3 regions of the Bacillus cereus group sp. BfR-BA-01316 genome follow, and region 3 is predicted to be linked to each of the others. Evidence: riboswitches for the same ligand, from Rfam matches in the RefSeq annotation. Region 3 holds a riboswitch; each other region holds the start of a gene.

Region 1 (5,981 bases), on a different contig from region 3:
AATGTTCCCTGCAGTAAATGGATACTTCTTCATTCCAAACTACGGGACAATTGTTGCTGCAATTAATTTTGATCGCACTGGTACAACAGGAATTGGTAAATATGTTTTAAATCATAGCTTTATGATTCCTGGCCTGATCGCAACCTTTACTTCTATCGGAATTGGAATGCTCTTAATTTCAATTATGTTTTAAATAAAAGCACAAACCTACAATTTCAAAGGGTTTGTGCTTTTTTAATCAAACGTTTGTTTAAATAAAGTGAAACTTTAATCAGTGGGGTTTTTATTCATCCCCCACTGATTATTAGCCCGCACCAATCGGGCTTTTACGGGCGTAAGACCCCCACCTAACTTCTTTTCTCCGGCCGAATTTTGAGGTGGGAGTCTTACTGCTCACAAATAGCGGGATAAACGAAACAACTCATTTTGCGACTCTACAAACTCTTATTTACTTCCTCAGCTAATTTCTTCGTACTTTCATACGCAGATTCCGCTAAGCTAATCGCTGAAATAACTGAAACACCATCCGCACCAGCTTCTATAACAGAAGCTGTATTTTCAATTGTAATCCCACCAATCCCAACGATCGGTATTGTAATCTCTTGTTCCCTAAAATACTTTAGACCTTCCGTTCCTTGAACCGCTTTCGTATCTTTTTTCGTACTCGTCGGGAAAATTGGACCAACTCCTAAATAATCAGCTCCATTTTCAATCGCCCAGCGTGCTTCTTCAATTGTATGTGTAGATACTCCAATAATTTTATCTCCCATTTTTTTACGAACAGATGTAATTCCTTCATCATCTTGTCCAACATGCACGCCATCTGCATCTAACTCGAGGGCTAGTTCCACATCATCATTTACGATGAATGGTACACCGTACTCCTTGCAAAGCGCTTGTAGTTCTTTCGCAAAATCAATACGTTTCTCTCCCGTTAAAGCCCCTTCTCCCTTTTCACGAAGTTGAAAAATTGTTATACCACCTTCTAGTGCATCTCTCAATACTTGTAGTGGCTCCTTCGTACAATTGTTACTTCCCATAATAAAATATACTGATAATAACCTAGACATTTCATCCATTGTAATACGCGACATCTAGTTCCCCTCCTTACTGTATAACCTCAATCTTTCCATACTTCTCAATATCATCTGAAGTTGTATTCGCTAACTGATTTAAAAATTCAATTTGGAAGCTTCCTGGTCCATTCTCTACTGTTTTCGAAGCCGCCATTTCTGCTGCTACTCCATAGAATGTTAATGCGGCTACTGCTGCCTTTACATAATCCTTTTCTACCGCAACAAATGCTCCTATTACAGAAGTTAGTAAACAACCTGTTCCAGTAACTTTCGTTAAAATAGGATGGCCATTTCGAATACGAATAGTTCGCTCTCCATCTGTAACAACATCTTCTTCTCCGGTAATTACCGCAACTGTATTTAATTCATCCGCTGCCTGTTTTGCAATATTTACAACATTACCATTCCCAGTACCAGCGTCTACACCTTTAATTTCCCATTTTTCATTAATAACATTAGCAATTTCAGCTGCATTTCCACGAATTATCGCTAAATCGATTTCAGCTGGAATATATCTCGCAACTTCTGTTCGATAAGAAGTTGCTCCTGCTCCAACTGGATCAAACAATACTGGTACATCATTCTTATTTGCTGATTTACCAGCAAGTAACATCGCTTCTACCTCTTCAGGACGAAGTGTACCCATATTTAAAACAAGAGCTCCCGCAATGCTAGCCATTTCTGCTATTTCTTCTTTTGCATACGCCATTACAGGCGATGCTCCTAATGCTAACAAACCGTTTGCTGTAAAATTTGTTACAACAACATTTGTAATATTATGCACGAGTGGATTAGACTCTCTCACCAATTCCACGACTTTACTAATTTCTTGTACATTCATTCTTTTCATCTCCTAACTTTAATGATGGGAGATACACAAAAAGACACTTTGCGTACGCAAAGTGTCTGAACATGTGCTTTTACACTCTCCCTACGCTGGCATTATCCAACAGGTTCAAATGGTCAATGACGGATTAGCCATACTCTCAGTTTGTATCCACAAACTCCCATGTGTTTCTTATTCACTTACTTCAGAGTCTACTCTTATTCTAGTAAAATAACAAGTTCTTTACTTTACTATATAAAAAGAGTGATAGGAACTTATAAAATGTACCCTATAGAATAGACACTGAAAAAAAAGTCTATTCTATAGGGTATTTCTTGTATAATGAGAGAAAATTGTGATCAGAGAAGGTTCAAAATGACAAAAAAGCTATTTACAAAAAGAGACATTCAAATTCTATCAAATAACCCATACATAAAATCTGTAAGTCAGAAAGGTATCACTTATACAGATGAATTTAAGCGTATTTTTATTGAGGAAAATGAGAAAGGAAAACTGCCTCGAAATATTTTTGAAGAATGTGGTTTTGATATAGATATGATTGGAATGAAACGAATTATGTCATCAGGAAGTAGATGGCGTGCTGCTTACAGAAAAAATGGTGTATTTGGTTTGCGAGATACACGCACCGAAAACGCTGGAAGAACTCTTGAGAGAGAGCTTACGTTGGAAGAGAAGTATGCTCGTTTAGAAGCCGAACGGAACTTACTAAAGGCAGAAAATGAATTGTTAAAAAAGATCAAACTTATAGAAAGATAGAAGCAATTGATAAAACAATAAGCATAATAAACAAATATCTTTTTTTCATAATTTCTTCATGGTGCAGATTATGTTCTGTCGCCATCATTTGATTTCAAACAGATTATAATCCTATCATCTTATCCCCCTCATCTATTTATAGAATGATAGCAATCATAACTCTTATTGGTAGAAACCTTTTCTTGCCTACTTATGCTTTAAATGAAATTCATTTACAATGTCAATGAATACGCCTTAAAATCTGACATTTATACAAATCCTTTATTTATATAAGTAAAACTCTCACACGTATATTTCATCACAAATAACTCAAACCGTCAGCAAGACTGAATAGAACAAAGATGTATGCTATATTTAACGTATGGAAATTTGAAAGGATGTTTTTAAATATGGCAAAAAGTATTGTAATTGCTGAAAAACCTTCTGTTGCACGTGATATCGCACGTGTACTGAAATGTGATAAAAAAGGAAACGGCTATCTTGAAGGTAGTAAATATATTGTTACTTGGGCTTTAGGTCATCTCGTTACATTAGCTGATCCAGAAAGCTATGATGTGAAATATAAAAAGTGGGATTTAGAAGATTTACCAATGCTACCTGAGCGTTTAAAACTAACAGTTATTAAACAAACAGGGAAACAGTTTAACGCTGTAAAAAGTCAGCTTCTTAGAAAAGATGTAAATGAAATCATTATAGCTACTGACGCCGGTCGTGAGGGAGAGTTAGTCGCACGCTGGATTATCGATAAAGTTAAAATGCAGAAACCGATTAAACGTTTATGGATTTCATCGGTTACCGATAAAGCAATTAAAGATGGCTTCGCAAATTTAAAACCTGGAAAAGCATATGACAATCTATATGCTTCGGCTGTCGCACGTTCAGAGGCTGACTGGTATATCGGGCTTAATGCGACTCGAGCATTAACTACTCGCTTTAATGCCCAACTAAATTGTGGTCGTGTCCAAACACCTACTGTAGCCATGATTGCAAGCCGTGAAGATGAAATCAAACATTTCAAAGCTCAAACTTACTATGGTATCGAAGCTCAAACAGCTGAGAGGTTAAAGCTAACTTGGCAAGATACAAAAGGAAATAGCCGTAGCTTTAATAAAGAAAAAACTGATGCAATCGTGAACAAAATTAGTAAACAAAATGCTACTGTTGTAGACATTGATAAAAAACAAAAGAAATCGTTCGCTCCTGGTCTTTACGATTTAACTGAACTACAACGTGATGCGAATAAAATATTTGGTTACTCTGCGAAAGAAACATTAAACATTATGCAAAAATTATATGAACAGCATAAAGTTTTAACGTACCCTCGTACAGATTCACGCTATATTTCATCTGATATTGTCGGAACACTTCCAGAGCGTCTGAAGGCGTGCGGAGTTGGAGAATACCGTCCTTTAGCACATAAAGTATTGCAGAAACCTGTAAAATCTAATAAATCATTTGTTGATGATAGTAAAGTAAGCGATCATCACGCGCTTATTCCAACAGAGAGCTATGTAAACTTCTCAGCTTTCACAGATAAAGAACGTAAAATTTATGACTTAGTTGTAAAACGTTTCTTAGCTGTTTTATTCCCGGCCTTTGAATATGAACAACTAACATTGCGCACGAAAATTGGTGACGAAACGTTCATCGCACGAGGAAAAACGATTTTACATGCTGGTTGGAAAGAGGTTTATGAAAATCGATTTGAAGATGATGATGCAATCGATGATGTAAAAGAACAAATCTTACCTCGCATCGAAAAAGGCGATACATTAAACATAAAACTAATTGTCCAAACATCAGGTCAAACAAAAGCACCTGCACGCTTTAATGAAGCAACATTACTTTCAGCGATGGAAAACCCAACAAAATACATGGATACGCAAAACAAACAACTTGCTGACACGTTAAAGTCAACTGGTGGATTAGGTACTGTAGCTACACGAGCTGATATTATCGACAAGTTATTCAATTCGTTCTTACTTGAAAAACGTGGTAAAGATATTCATATTACTTCAAAAGGCCGTCAGTTACTTGATTTAGTGCCAGAAGAACTGAAATCTCCTACACTAACTGGTGAATGGGAGCAAAAGTTAGAAGCTATCGCTAAAGGAAAATTAAAGAAAGAAGTATTCATTTCAGAAATGAAGAACTATACGAAGGAAATTGTTACTGAAATTAAATCAAGCGATAAAAAATATAAGCACGACAACATTTCAACAAAGTCTTGTCCAGACTGTGGTAAACCAATGTTAGAAGTAAACGGTAAAAAAGGTAAAATGCTTGTATGCCAAGATCGCGAATGTGGTCACCGTAAAAATGTATCCCGCACTACAAACGCACGCTGTCCTCAGTGTAAAAAGAAACTAGAACTTCGTGGTGAAGGAGCAGGCCAAATTTTCGCATGTAAATGTGGCTATCGTGAGAAACTTTCTACATTCCAAGAGAGACGTAAAAAAGAATCTGGAAACAAAGCTGATAAACGTGACGTCCAAAAATATATGAAACAACAGAACAAAGAAGAAGAAGAACCATTAAACAATCCATTCGCAGAAGCATTAAAGAAATTAAAATTTGATTAAACAAAAAGGTTCCTACCACTATCGGTAGGAACCTTTTATTTTTAATGAATAATTTTACTTCCTTTTGCGTTCTCAACAAACTTTTCACTTGATTTGTTAATTGGTTTTTTCAGTAATAATGCAGCTACAACCATGATTACTACGAAAGCACTTAACACAAGTAAATCTCTAGTTACTATATCCCAAAGCATTCCACCTACTGTTTCACGAATTGCACTAATAGCATATGTGAATGGTAAGAACGGATACAATGCTTGGAAGAACGGTGGTGTCATTTGAATTGGGAACGTGCCGCCCGATCCTGCTACTTGCAGTACAAGTAAAATGATCGCCATCGATTTCCCAACGTTTCCGAAAATAGAAACGAGTGAGTACACGATACAAACAAATACTCCCCCAATAAATAAACTAAATAACACAAACCAGAATTTATCGACTACGTACGTACCGAGTAAGAACATATCCCCCATCGATACGATAAACGCCTGTGAAAGACCTATCGTTAAGAATGTTAATAAACGTCCAAAGTATATTTCATGGCTCTTATAATTAGCGCCCTCTTCATGTACTTCTACCGTTAATAATGAAACCATTAATAATGCGCCTACCCATAATGCAAGCACTGTATAGAATGGTGACATTGCTGAACCGTAGTTCGGCATCGCAAATAATTTATTCTCTTTTAAATTTACTGGATTCGCGAAGTAATCACTTTGCTTT
Region 2 (5,981 bases), on a different contig from region 3:
GTTTATTTGTATTTCAGTTTTAATTGCGACTTTTATTCAATTCTTGATTGTACGTAATTCACTTGCTCCATTACAAGATTTACGTGAAGGATTACGTAAAGTGGGTGAAGGAGATTTAAGTATTGAATTAGTGGAAAGACAAGATGATATCGGTATTATTAATTCGTATTTTAATAACACAATTGAGAAGTTTAGAGGAATTATAGATAAAGTGAAGCAGACGGCAGAACAGGTTTCTTCATCTTCGCAAGAATTGTCAGCAAGTACAGAGGAGAATAGTATGGCAGTTCAAGAGATTGCGGGTTCTATTGTAGGATTAAGATCTGGGGCTCAGTCGCAAGAAACTTCTATACAACAATGTTTATGGATTGTACATGAAATGGAAAATAAGATGGAAGAAATAACAGGGGCTGCGAAACAAGTTTCCACTACCTCAGAAGGTATGGAGCAACATTCGGTTGAGGGTAATGGAGTTATTGAACAAATTATTAATCAAATGAGTTTAATTCAAAAAGCAGTACAAGATTTATCTTCTATCATTTATTCGTTGGAAACAAGATCAAAAGAAATAAGTGACATTGTAACTGTAATTACAGGTATTTCAAATCAAACGAACTTACTAGCTTTAAATGCTTCTATTGAAGCTTCACGTGCTGGAGCAGCTGGAAGAGGATTTGCTGTTGTCGCAGATGAAGTGCGTAAATTAGCGGAGAAAACGGAAGCATCGGCAAAAGATATAGCTAAATTAATAGGGGAGACACAGGCTGAAGCAGAAGAGGCTGTAGTTTCAATGCAGAAAGGTTCAAAAGAAGTGGAATCTGGAATTACCCTTGTTCAAAGTAGCGGTGCTTTCTTTGAGAAAATTTCAAAATCAGCACAATCTGTTACAAAGCAAGTTAGAGCCGTTTCTAGCAATTCAAATGATATTTTGCAAAATAGCCAAAATATCGTTCAAGTTGTAAATGAACTATCTCATATTGCAAATACGTATGCAAATAGTAGCAGTAATGTTGAAGCGAGTATGAAGGAGCAAGAAATGTCTGTACAAGATATAGCAGAATTGGCTACTTCTTTAAGTTGGCTTTCACAGGAGCTACAAGAGTTAATAGGAGAATTTAAAAGTTAATAACATAATATACACCGTCTAATGAAGTTGAAGAAAGAATAGCAAAAGCTTGGATTGATGTATTAGGAATCTCAAAGATTGGTGTGCATTCATTAAAAGTATTGAGAGCTTTAGCGTTATTAAAAGAAGATTTTCCAGATTTAACAATTCAAGATTTCTTTAACGAGAGAACGATATATGGATTAGCTCGAATTGAGGGGGAAATAAAGGTATAGACAGAAGAAGTTGGATATTTTCCGAAAATAATGAAATGATATGTACGCTTTTGTTTGTTCAATAAAATAAATCATGCTACAATGAAAACGAATTAAGAACCGGGGAGCCAATTGGCTGAGAGGATGTAAGTATACATCGACCCTCAACCTGATCTGGATAATGCCAGCGTAGGGAGTTACTTTAAAGTGATGTAGCATAAGTTATTATAGAATAACTTGTATACAAGGCTTTCCTACATGGTAGGAAAGCCTTTTCTTTTTTTTGAAACAATATTTTGTAAGGGGGATTTTATTATGTCACAACAAGTTACAATTTCATTTTCAGTAGTACCACAAGCGAAGAACAAAGATGTGTATTCCGTTGTTGATAAAGCAATTGAAGTTGTACAACAGTCGGGAGTTCGTTATGAAGTAGGGGCAATGGAAACAACGTTGGAAGGAGAATTAGATGTACTTCTTGACGTCATTAAACGCGCGCAACAAGCTTGCGTCGATGCTGGAGCAGAAGAAGTGATCACTTCTATTAAAATTCACTATCGTCCAAGTACGGGCGTAACGATTGACGAAAAAGTTTGGAAGTACCGTGATGAATATGCAAAACCAGAAGCGATCTAAAATAATCACAACAATTTGGCTTATCCTTCTCATTGCTATATGGGAAGGATCTGTTTCATTATTTAAAATTGAGCCGTGGATTTTACCGAAGCCGTCTGCAATTGTGCAAGAGTTAATTGGAATGAAAGATTTACTATTACCGAATACAGTGCAAACGTTACAGGAAGTAATAATTGGGTTGTTTTTTGCAATTTTACTTGGGACGAGTATTGCTATCATTATGGATGTCATCCCTTTATTTCGGATTTTAATGAATCCGCTGCTCGTTATTTCGCAAACAATTCCAATAGTTGTGCTCGCACCATTATTTATTATTTGGTTTGGATACGGAATGTTGCCAAAAGTAATGGTTGTTATTCTTGTTTGTTTCTTCCCAATTGCGCTTAGCATTTTAGAAGGTTTCCAAACGGTAGATAAAAATATGCTGAAGTTATTACAAACGATGAAGGCGACAAAGTGGCAAATTTATCAGAAAGTAAAATTTCCAGCAGTGCTCCCGTACTTTTTCTCAGGTTTAAAAATTGCTGTTACATATAGTGTGATGGGAGCGATTATTGGGGAATGGCTTGGTGCGAGTGAAGGATTAGGAGTTATGCTCACAAGAGCAACGAAATCCTTTTTAACGGCTCGAGTATTTGGTGTTGCAGCAATTATCGTCATGGTGACATTATTCCTGTACTTTATTGTTGAATTTATGGCAAGAATAACAGCACCATGGATATATAGAAAGGGCGGCAGAAAATGAAAAAAGGTTTAAAAATTATGTTAGCTGCATTATTAGCAGTTGGTGTTGCCGGATGTAATACGGCGAAGAAAGAAGAGAATACAAGCAAAGAAAAGAAAGTGAAAGTAGTTTTAGATTGGTTTCCTAATACAAACCATACTGGTTTATACGTAGCGAAGACGAAAGATTATTATAAAAAACAAGGGTTAGATGTAGAAATTATTCAACCAGGTGATAATGTTACAGCGGAACAAATGATAGCTTCAGGGAAAGCCGATTTTGCAATAAGTGCACAAGAAAATGTAACGTTAGCTCGTGTTGAAGGTATTCCTGTTGTATCTGTAGGAGCGATTATCCAGCATAATACTTCAGCTTTTGCATCACTTAAAAAAGATAATATGATGTCACCAAAAGATTTTGAAGGTAAACGTTACGGCGGCTGGGGAGGACCAGCAGAAGAAGCGACGTTAAAGACGATTATGAATAAACATCAAGCTGATTTTAATAAAGTTGAAAAAATTATTCTTGGACAAACAGATTTCTTTAAATCAATCGGTCGTGATGCAGACTTTGAATGGATTTATTATGGATGGGATGGAATTGAAGCGAAGCGTCAAGGAAAAGAGTTAAATACAATTATGGTGAAAGACTTAGATCCAGCGCTCGATTTCTATAGTCCTGTTATTATTACAAGTGAAAAACATACGAAGCAAGATAAAGATTTTGTGAAAAAGTTCATGACTGCAACGACAGAAGGTTATGATTTTGCAATTAAAGAACCGAAAGAAGCTGCGGATATTTTAATTAAAGCTGTTCCAGATTTGAATAAAGAATTAGTACAAGAAAGCCAAAAATGGTTAAGTACAAAGTATCAAGATGATGCAAAAGCGTGGGGAGTACAGAAGGAAGAGATTTGGACAAATTACATGAATTTCTTATATGACAACAAAGTTATTAAAAAGAAAATCGATGTAAAAGATGCCTTTACAAATGAATTCCTTCCAAGTGAAAAATGAGTGGATTACAAATAAAAGATATTGTAAAAGCTTTCGATGGAAAGAATGTATTAGCAAATATTAGTGCTTCTATACAAGAGGGAGAGTTTGTCTCTTTTGTAGGTCCGAGTGGTTGTGGAAAAAGTACATTATTAAATATGATTGCAAGTGTTGAACAACCAACGAGCGGAGAAGTGTTTTATAACGAGGAGTATGTAAAAAAACAAGATGTTGTTAGTTATATGCCGCAACAAGATTTATTACTACCGTGGCGATCGGCTTTGCAAAATATCGTTCTTCCATTGGAAATTGAAGGAAAGTCTAAAAAACAAAGGCTGACAGAAGGAATGGAAGCATTAAAGCAGTTTGAACTAGATGAATATGCAGACCATTATCCAGATGAGTTATCAGGTGGAATGCGTCAAAGAATTAGTTTCCTTCGCACATATTTATGTGAAAAGCCAATTATGCTGCTTGATGAGCCTTTTGGAAAATTAGATGCATTTACAAAAATGGAAGTACATAGTTGGCTTTTAAATTCTTGGCATCAAGAAAAGCAGACAATTGTTATGGTTACACATGACTTAGATGAAGCAATTTTGCTTTCTGATCGCGTACTTATTTTATCTCAAAGACCGGCATCAATTGTTGGAGAGGTACAAGTGAAATTACTTAGGCCGCGAACGATGGATATGTTAACATCGCTTGAGTTAAAGAAGGATAAGGAAGAAATTTTAAGAGTATTAGCTCCTTACATGAAAAAATAGAAAAGAGTCTTTTAACAGTTGTTGGTATAATTGCTGTTAAGAGGCTTTTTTATATAGGAGGAGAAAGATGAAATCTATAGGGGAAATAGTGGATTCATTAACACCGGATAAATTGGAAGAAGGAACAAAAGAAAAAGTAGAGAATAGAATATAATAGAGTGGTTTATACTCTTAATATAACAAATGTTAAAGGAGTGGAAGGATAAAATGACTTTATCAACTGTTCTTCAAATGGTTTTAGCTTGATACGGGAGAAGTCTGCCCATTTTTAAAGATTAAGCTAAATTGAAGACAGCAGGTAAAGAACCTTAATCCTTTCTTACGATAATATGTAATGGGTAAGGTGTATTCACCTTACCCATTTTTATATGTATAACTAAATAAGGCTTTATACTGTTGTTCTCTCTCTTTAGCTTATGGATCATAAGAAAAGGAGAGAAAAAAATGAGTATATTAACAGTAGAAAATGTAAGTCATTCATATGGTGAGAAAACCATTTTATATAATGCGTGCTTTCGATTATTAAAGGGTGAACATGTTGGGCTAGTAGGGAAAAATGGAATTGGAAAATCCACATTATTACGCTTGTTAACAGGAGAACTTATACATGATGATGGGAAAATTGAATGGTTTCCACATGTGAAGATTGGCTTTTTACAACAGCATATAGATTTACAAGAAGGCATAACAATTGAAGAATACTTGCAAAGTGCGTTTTCTAACCTGTATGAGTTGGAACGTGAAATGTTAAAACTTACAGAAGAGATGGCTGGAGCAGGAGAAGTAGGGAAATTGTTAGTAAGGTATGGAGAGTTACAAAATATATTGGAGAATTCTAATTTTTATCAAATTCATACAGAAATTGAGGAAGTAGCAACCGGCTTAGGCTTGTTTGAAATAGGATTGGAAAAGGATGTTTCAAAGTTAAGTGGTGGTCAGCGGACAAAGTTGTTACTTGGGAAACTCCTTTTAGAAAAAGCGGATGTTTTATTATTAGATGAGCCAACTAACTATTTAGATACAGCACATATAGAATGGTTGCAATTATATTTACAAATGTATGAAAAAGCTTATATTATCATTTCGCATGATGAAATATTTTTGAACAATATTACGAATGTTATTTATCATCTAGATGAGCGTGCAATTAAGCGCTATGTAGGCGATTATAAGAGTTTTTTGCGTAATTATGAACTACAAAGGAAACAATTACAAGTAGCATATACGAAACAGCAAAAGGAAATTGCACATTTAGAGAGCTTTATTCAAAAAAATAAAATTCGTAAAGCGAAACAAGCAAAAAGTCGTGAAAAAGTATTAGAGAAAATGCAAAAGGTTGGAAAGGTTAACGATGTACCTCGTGCTCGTTTTGATTTTAATGTTTATACTGAGCCAGTGAGTCGTATCTTACAGGTAGAGAAACTAAAAATTGGTTATGGCGAACCGTTATTTCCGGAATTGGATTTTCAAGTGAAAAAAGGGGAAAAGATTGCAATTATTGGTCATAATGGGATTGGAAAAACAACAATGTTAAAATCA
Region 3 (5,981 bases):
GAATATGCAAATAATCAATCTCACTCTCAATTTGCATCGCTACATTCACTAACTCTTCGAATGGCATGTGACCATTTGAGATTACATGGAGCTCATTTTTCATATTCATTCGCCTACTTTAAAATGTTTTCGAATAATTCATCGGCTGGAACGATTTCTTTCGTCATTCCTTTTTCTTTCAGCCATTTATTTTGTTTCTCCCATGACTCTTTTGAATCTGATAAGAATGGCTCATCTTTCGTTTCCATCTTCTCTAATAAAATTTTCATACTTTCTTTTTCAACTTCTGGTACTAGTGGGAAGTTTTCTTTTTCTTGATGATTTAATAAAATATTTAATGCTTCATCCGGATTTTTCTTCATGAAATCATATCCTTTTTTCGCACCACGTAAAAAGGCCTGTAATGCTTCTTTATCCTTTTTCAAAGTTTTATCACCTGTTACAAACACAAGCTCATGATAATTCGGCACACCGTAATCAGCTGGATTAAAGTACGCTGGTTCATGGCCCTCATGACGCATGACAGGTACTTCATGGTTAATGTATGCTCCTGTTACAGCATCCACTTTTTTCGTAATTAACGCTGGTACTAAATCGAATCCAACATCGACTACTTTTACTGTATCTGGATTACCACCATCTTCTTTTACCATCGTTTTTAAATATGCTTCACTTAAAGGTGTTCCAGAATATCCAACTGTTTTTCCTTCTAAGTCTTTAGGTGACTTAATACCTGCTGATTTCAGCGATACAACATGATTTAACGGCGAACGTACGACAGCTCCAATTGATTTCACTGGAATTTGTTCATTTGCTTTTGCCATGACAACATCTGGTTGATAATACAAACCAACTGTCACTTTCCCTGCTGCTGCTAGCGTTAATGGATCAGTCGGATTAGAAGGGAATTTAATATTCACCTTGACTCCTTCTTCTTTAAAGTATCCTTTTTCAATTGCCGTATAAATAAAGCTATGTACCGCATTGGGGTACCAATCAAGCATTACTGTTATTTCTTTTTCTGATTTATTCTTATCCGATGCCGAGTTACTCGAACATCCTGCAATCATTGCAACTAATAATGTAAACACAAAGATGCGTTTTAATAATTTCATGAATGTTTCCTCCAACTAATAAATTTCTTTTCTAATATCGAAACAAGTATGACGAAGAAAATAGCTAATAATGATAACAATACAATTGGTGCAAATACACCAGCTCCGTCTAACTGCGTCATCATTCTTTTACTGAAATATCCAAGCCCAGCTTGTGCACCGAGCCATTCTCCAATTGCTGCCCCGATAACACTAAGCGGAACTGCAATTTTTAACGCTGAGAAAAAGTAAGGAAGAGCAGATGGCAATTTTAGCTTTAGAAAAATATCTTTTTTCGTTGCACCATACGTAACTAAGAGCTCCTCCCATTCTTTATTCGTACTACGCAGTCCATCATACGTATTTACCGCAATTGGGAAAAATGTAATTAAAACTGTGACAACAACCTTGCTCCAAATGGTATATCCAAACCATAAAACAAATAGCGGCGCAAGTGCTGTAATCGGGATTGTTTGTGAAGCTACTAATAATGGATAAAATGCTCTTTCCATCCACGTACTCGCATTCATTAACATTGCTAGCCCTACGCCCAGTACGATAGAAATAACAACGCCTATTAAAACGACGTACAACGTTGCAGGTAAATGAACCGTAAATAATATATCTTTCAGCGCCCATATCTTCATTACAATTGCAGAAGGTGATGGCAAAATGTACATCTCATCTACAATTCTTGCTCCTACTTCCCATAGAGCAAGTAAAATTCCACTTACTGTTAGGGCAGGTAATAGCTCCTTCAAACGATTCATCATACAAGTACCTGCCTTTGTAACATACTAAGGAGCTCTTCTTTAAGCGCTAACACTTCAGGCTTATATAAATCTTTTCTTGTTCGGTTACGATCAAGCGGCACAATTCGCTCAGTTAAAGTTGCTATCGGTTGATTTTCTACAACCAAAATTCGATTAGAAAGAAACAATGCTTCCTCAACATCATGAGTGATAAATAAAATTGTTTTTTCCCACTCTTTCCATTGTTCAAACAACCATTCTTGCAAAGATGCCTTCGTTAAAGCGTCCAATGCACTAAACGGTTCATCTAACAATAATATCTCCCCGCCTGTTAATAAAGTTCGGATAAAAGATACGCGTTGTCTCATACCACCAGATAAATCTTTCGGATATTTTTTCTCGTACCCTTGTAAACCAAATTTATGTAACAGTTCTTTCGCTTTTACTTGTGCTTCTTTCTTCTGCACACCTTGGCACTCTAGCGGTAAAGCCGCATTCTCAATAATCGTCCTCCACGGCAAGAGCATATCTTTTTGGGGCATATACCCTACAGAATGACTCTTTGTTTCTGTCAGCTCTATCTGTCCAGTACTTGCCTCTTCTAAGCCTGTAATAAGGCGAAATAAAGTACTTTTCCCGCATCCACTCGGTCCGATAATACTTACAAACTCTTTATCTTGTATAGAAGCATTTAATTCATCGATGATTGGTTTCTCATCATAATGAAAGGAAACATTATGAAACCGTAGTATGCTCTTGCTCCTCAAAACCCCACATCTCCTTACGATAAGCCATATCCCAGAATAAATATTCAAATCGGCTGGAATATAAGAAAATCTCCTCTAATCGGTCTAGTTCTTTCTCTGACTTTCCAACTGCCATTTCATTTAATAAATCTATTAACCAAATACAAAGGTTACCGTATTCTTCAGAACTATATCCTTGAATCCACTCTCCAAAGAACTCATGATCTCTTGCTCCCGGAATATCATTTAAACGCTTTCCAATCTCCCAATAGCTCCACATACATGGAAGTAAAGCTGATATTAATTCTGCAAGCGTGCCATTTTGAGATACAGACATCATGTAATTTGTATAGGCTAAATTTTTAGCAGATGGTTTCGCAGATTCCATCTCTTGTGCAGAAATGCCAAGTCTTTTTGCATACTGTTTATGAATCGTCATTTCACCATTTAAAATCCCATCAATTTGCTCTGCAAACTTTGCCATAACTTGTGGATTCGTTGCCTTTACAACCCCAATTGCATATAGCTTTGCATAATCTAACAAATATAAATAATCTTGAATAATATAGTACTGGAATTTGTCTTTTTCCAACGTACCATCTCCCATACCTACTACAAACGGATGATTATGACTTTTCTCCCAAACAGGCTGCACCGTATCAAATAATCTTTCACAAAATTTCATTAATAATTCCCCTTCCTATATATCTATTTATCTCAATAAAAAAACCACTTCTGTATATAAGAAGTGGTTACAGCAAATAAAATTATAATTTATTCGTTGTTCCACTTCCCTTCGCTAGTATTATCTAGATCAGGTGTTGTAAGGGTTAAGGATTATTCCTCTCTCAGCACGAAAAGCACCCCTAGTGGTGTTAATATGAAATTTTCAAATAAAAAAGCCCCGTTTCTATACGCAAAGAAACGGGGACTCATTGTTAATGTCCGAATTGCTTCCCTACGCTAGCATAATCTAGATCAGGTAATAAAAAGGATCAAAGGCTTACGGCCCTACTCTCAGCTGGCAACACCAGCCCTCCTAGCAAACTATAAAATTATCACTGTCAGTATAACACCGCCATAAGACATCATCAACTGTTTTAATTTTCTTAATTGCGAATTAAATCTTAACGTGTTAAACAAATATAAATGCACCCCCACAAATGATATATACAATATTTATATACGAATCTCTCTTCTAACATTATTTTTATTGATTTCATATTACATTTATGTGAATACGACCAATATATTATATCTTTATACTATAATAAAATTACAACTATACAACTAGAGGAGGTCTTTATTACATGAATATGAAAGCTACAGCTTTAACAGCAACTACTATCGCAATTGCTTCTTTACTTCCTTCTATGGGAGAATCCGATATACAAACAGCGGCTGCTAAGCAACCATCTACAGTAAAAACTGGATATGTAAAAATTGACAACGTTGCACTACATCAAAATAACCATGCAGACAGTGCAATAATTGATAACATTCGATTTAATAGCCCTGTTACTATTCTTGAGACAACTCAAGATTGGTATAAAGTATCTGTTAACAACAAAACAGGCTATATGAAAAAAGATGCAATTCTATTCAAAAAAAATGTTCAACCAAAGTATCAATATATCGTAAATGCAAACGCATTAAACGTTCGTTCTGAACCTAATACAGAGTCTTCTATTCTAGATATATTACCAAATGGTCAATTCATTACCATTCAAGGTGAACAAGGGGATTGGTACAAAATATTACATAACGGTCAAATTGGATACGCACAAAAAACATTTGTATCTAATGGATCCACACCTCTAGTAAAAGGTGTAACTGTACAAGGTTCTCCTTCTTATACTGTTGCAACACCAAAATTAAATGTACGTAGCAATGCTAGTACAAGTAGCACTCTACTTGGCTCATTACAAAATGGTACACAAGTACAAGTAGTAGAAACGGTAGGTACTTGGTATAAAATTCGTTTTGGCACAGGATACGGATATGTAGCAAAACACTATGTAGTGCAAAATCAAGCACAAGCTAAAACAGCTCAACCTGCATCAATTCCAGCAGTTTTCAAATTCCCTACTCAAGGGAAAATCAGCTCCACTTTTGATATGCGCTGGGAGCAAATGCATTATGGTATAGATATAGCAGCACAAGGAAATGTCTCTATTCAAGCTGCTGCTGCAGGTAAAGTTGTGAAATCTTATTATTCGGCTAGCTACGGCAATGTCGTGTTCATCGCCCATCAAATAAATGGGAAATTATATACAACAGTTTATGCTCATATGAAGGATCGCACTGTACAAGCTGGTGATCAAGTACAAACTGGACAATTAGTAGGTCATATGGGAAACACAGGTCATTCATACGGGCAACATCTCCATTTCGAATTACATAATGGAGAATGGAATTTTGAAAAAACAAATGCAGTAAACCCACTGCCATATTTAGTTAGGTAAATTATATGCCGCGCAATATACCTCTATTTATTGAATACCTGGCCTTTTTAGGTTTAATCTGTTGTTTAATCATTTATAATACGAACATTGTATTTTTATCTATTATTATTGCTTTTGTTGCTTTAGAAATCATTATGGAAGCATTACAAATGCGGCTAAAACAAAGAATTGCCCATATTTATAATGCAATTTTTCTTTTGAGTGCTCTTATAACAAATATAATTAGTAATGGTTTTTATTTATCTACCGTACTTCCTGTATTCCTTATAGGTGTTTTATTATTCATAGCTAGATACATTCATGTTCCTAATAACCAAAAACATGAACAAGAAGCTTAGAAAGAGGAGACACTGTGTACCAATCTTTCAAAGATAATCCAATGAAATATATATTGAATTTATATGAAAAAATGAATACTTTTTTTGGTATACAAGGAAGTTATACTGCACAATTTCTCCTTTATGGAATGTTATTTCTTATCTTAGTTACTTTCTCCTTGTTTTACTAACAAAAAAGGATCTCACATAAACTTGAGATCCTTTTTAATTTATATTAATTTTTAATATGTAAAATACGGTTTATCCACAAGCATATTTTTCATAAATAAAACTAAGATTATATTTTTTCTCTAGGCTCATTCTTTGTTCATCGTCGCACCAATAGAAAAGAATATCATGAATCGTTGCATAACGCTTATTTTTAAGAAATAGTTTAAAGAATGATGGTAAACAATCATGTAATTGTATAAATATATAATTGCGTAGTATTTCTTCTTTGTATTCAATTCCCTTACAAATATACAGTAATTCTTCACAATAATATGCATGCTGTGGAACTTGGATCATTTCGAAAAATGGTACATATGATAGTAACTTTCCAATAAAATGACCATACCGATCCATTACCCCTATCGTCATATGCTCC

The links. A riboswitch is a leader RNA that binds a small molecule or an ion and turns the genes downstream of it on or off. The one in region 3 is predicted to bind thiamine pyrophosphate.
Positions count from the first base shown of each region.
Region 1: linked by a shared signal. The riboswitch ahead of thiM (hydroxyethylthiazole kinase) and the one ahead of tenA (thiaminase II) in region 3 are both predicted to bind thiamine pyrophosphate.
Region 2: linked by a shared signal. The riboswitch ahead of MR071_RS10875 (MTH1187 family thiamine-binding protein) and the one ahead of tenA (thiaminase II) in region 3 are both predicted to bind thiamine pyrophosphate.

Region 1 is NZ_JAKUGX010000010.1:113,939-119,919, reverse strand. It holds gene MR071_RS10860 (anaerobic C4-dicarboxylate transporter family protein) at 1-193, shown strand, start outside; gene thiE (thiamine phosphate synthase) at 435-1,094, opposite strand; gene thiM (hydroxyethylthiazole kinase) at 1,108-1,917, opposite strand; TPP riboswitch at 1,988-2,097, opposite strand; partial or broken gene MR071_RS10845 (HTH domain-containing protein) at 2,245-2,673, shown strand; gene topB (DNA topoisomerase III) at 3,069-5,261, shown strand; gene MR071_RS10835 (YhgE/Pip domain-containing protein) at 5,303-5,981, opposite strand, start outside.
Region 2 is NZ_JAKUGX010000010.1:122,163-128,143, forward strand. It holds gene MR071_RS10865 (methyl-accepting chemotaxis protein) at 1-1,126, shown strand, start outside; partial or broken gene MR071_RS10870 (hypothetical protein) at 1,141-1,338, shown strand; TPP riboswitch at 1,432-1,533, shown strand; gene MR071_RS10875 (MTH1187 family thiamine-binding protein) at 1,636-1,956, shown strand; gene MR071_RS10880 (ABC transporter permease) at 1,928-2,701, shown strand; gene MR071_RS10885 (ABC transporter substrate-binding protein) at 2,698-3,696, shown strand; gene MR071_RS10890 (ABC transporter ATP-binding protein) at 3,693-4,442, shown strand; gene MR071_RS10895 (ABC-F family ATP-binding cassette domain-containing protein) at 4,887-5,981, shown strand, end outside.
Region 3 is NZ_JAKUGX010000035.1:2,842-8,822, reverse strand. It holds gene tenI (thiazole tautomerase TenI) at 1-103, opposite strand, end outside; gene MR071_RS21215 (ABC transporter substrate-binding protein) at 114-1,115, opposite strand; gene MR071_RS21210 (ABC transporter permease) at 1,112-1,864, opposite strand; gene MR071_RS21205 (ABC transporter ATP-binding protein) at 1,864-2,613, opposite strand; gene tenA (thiaminase II) at 2,582-3,277, opposite strand; TPP riboswitch at 3,367-3,470, opposite strand; TPP riboswitch at 3,531-3,643, opposite strand; gene MR071_RS21195 (SH3 domain-containing protein) at 3,903-5,057, shown strand; gene MR071_RS21190 (hypothetical protein) at 5,063-5,395, shown strand; gene MR071_RS21185 (DUF3965 domain-containing protein) at 5,636-5,981, opposite strand, start outside.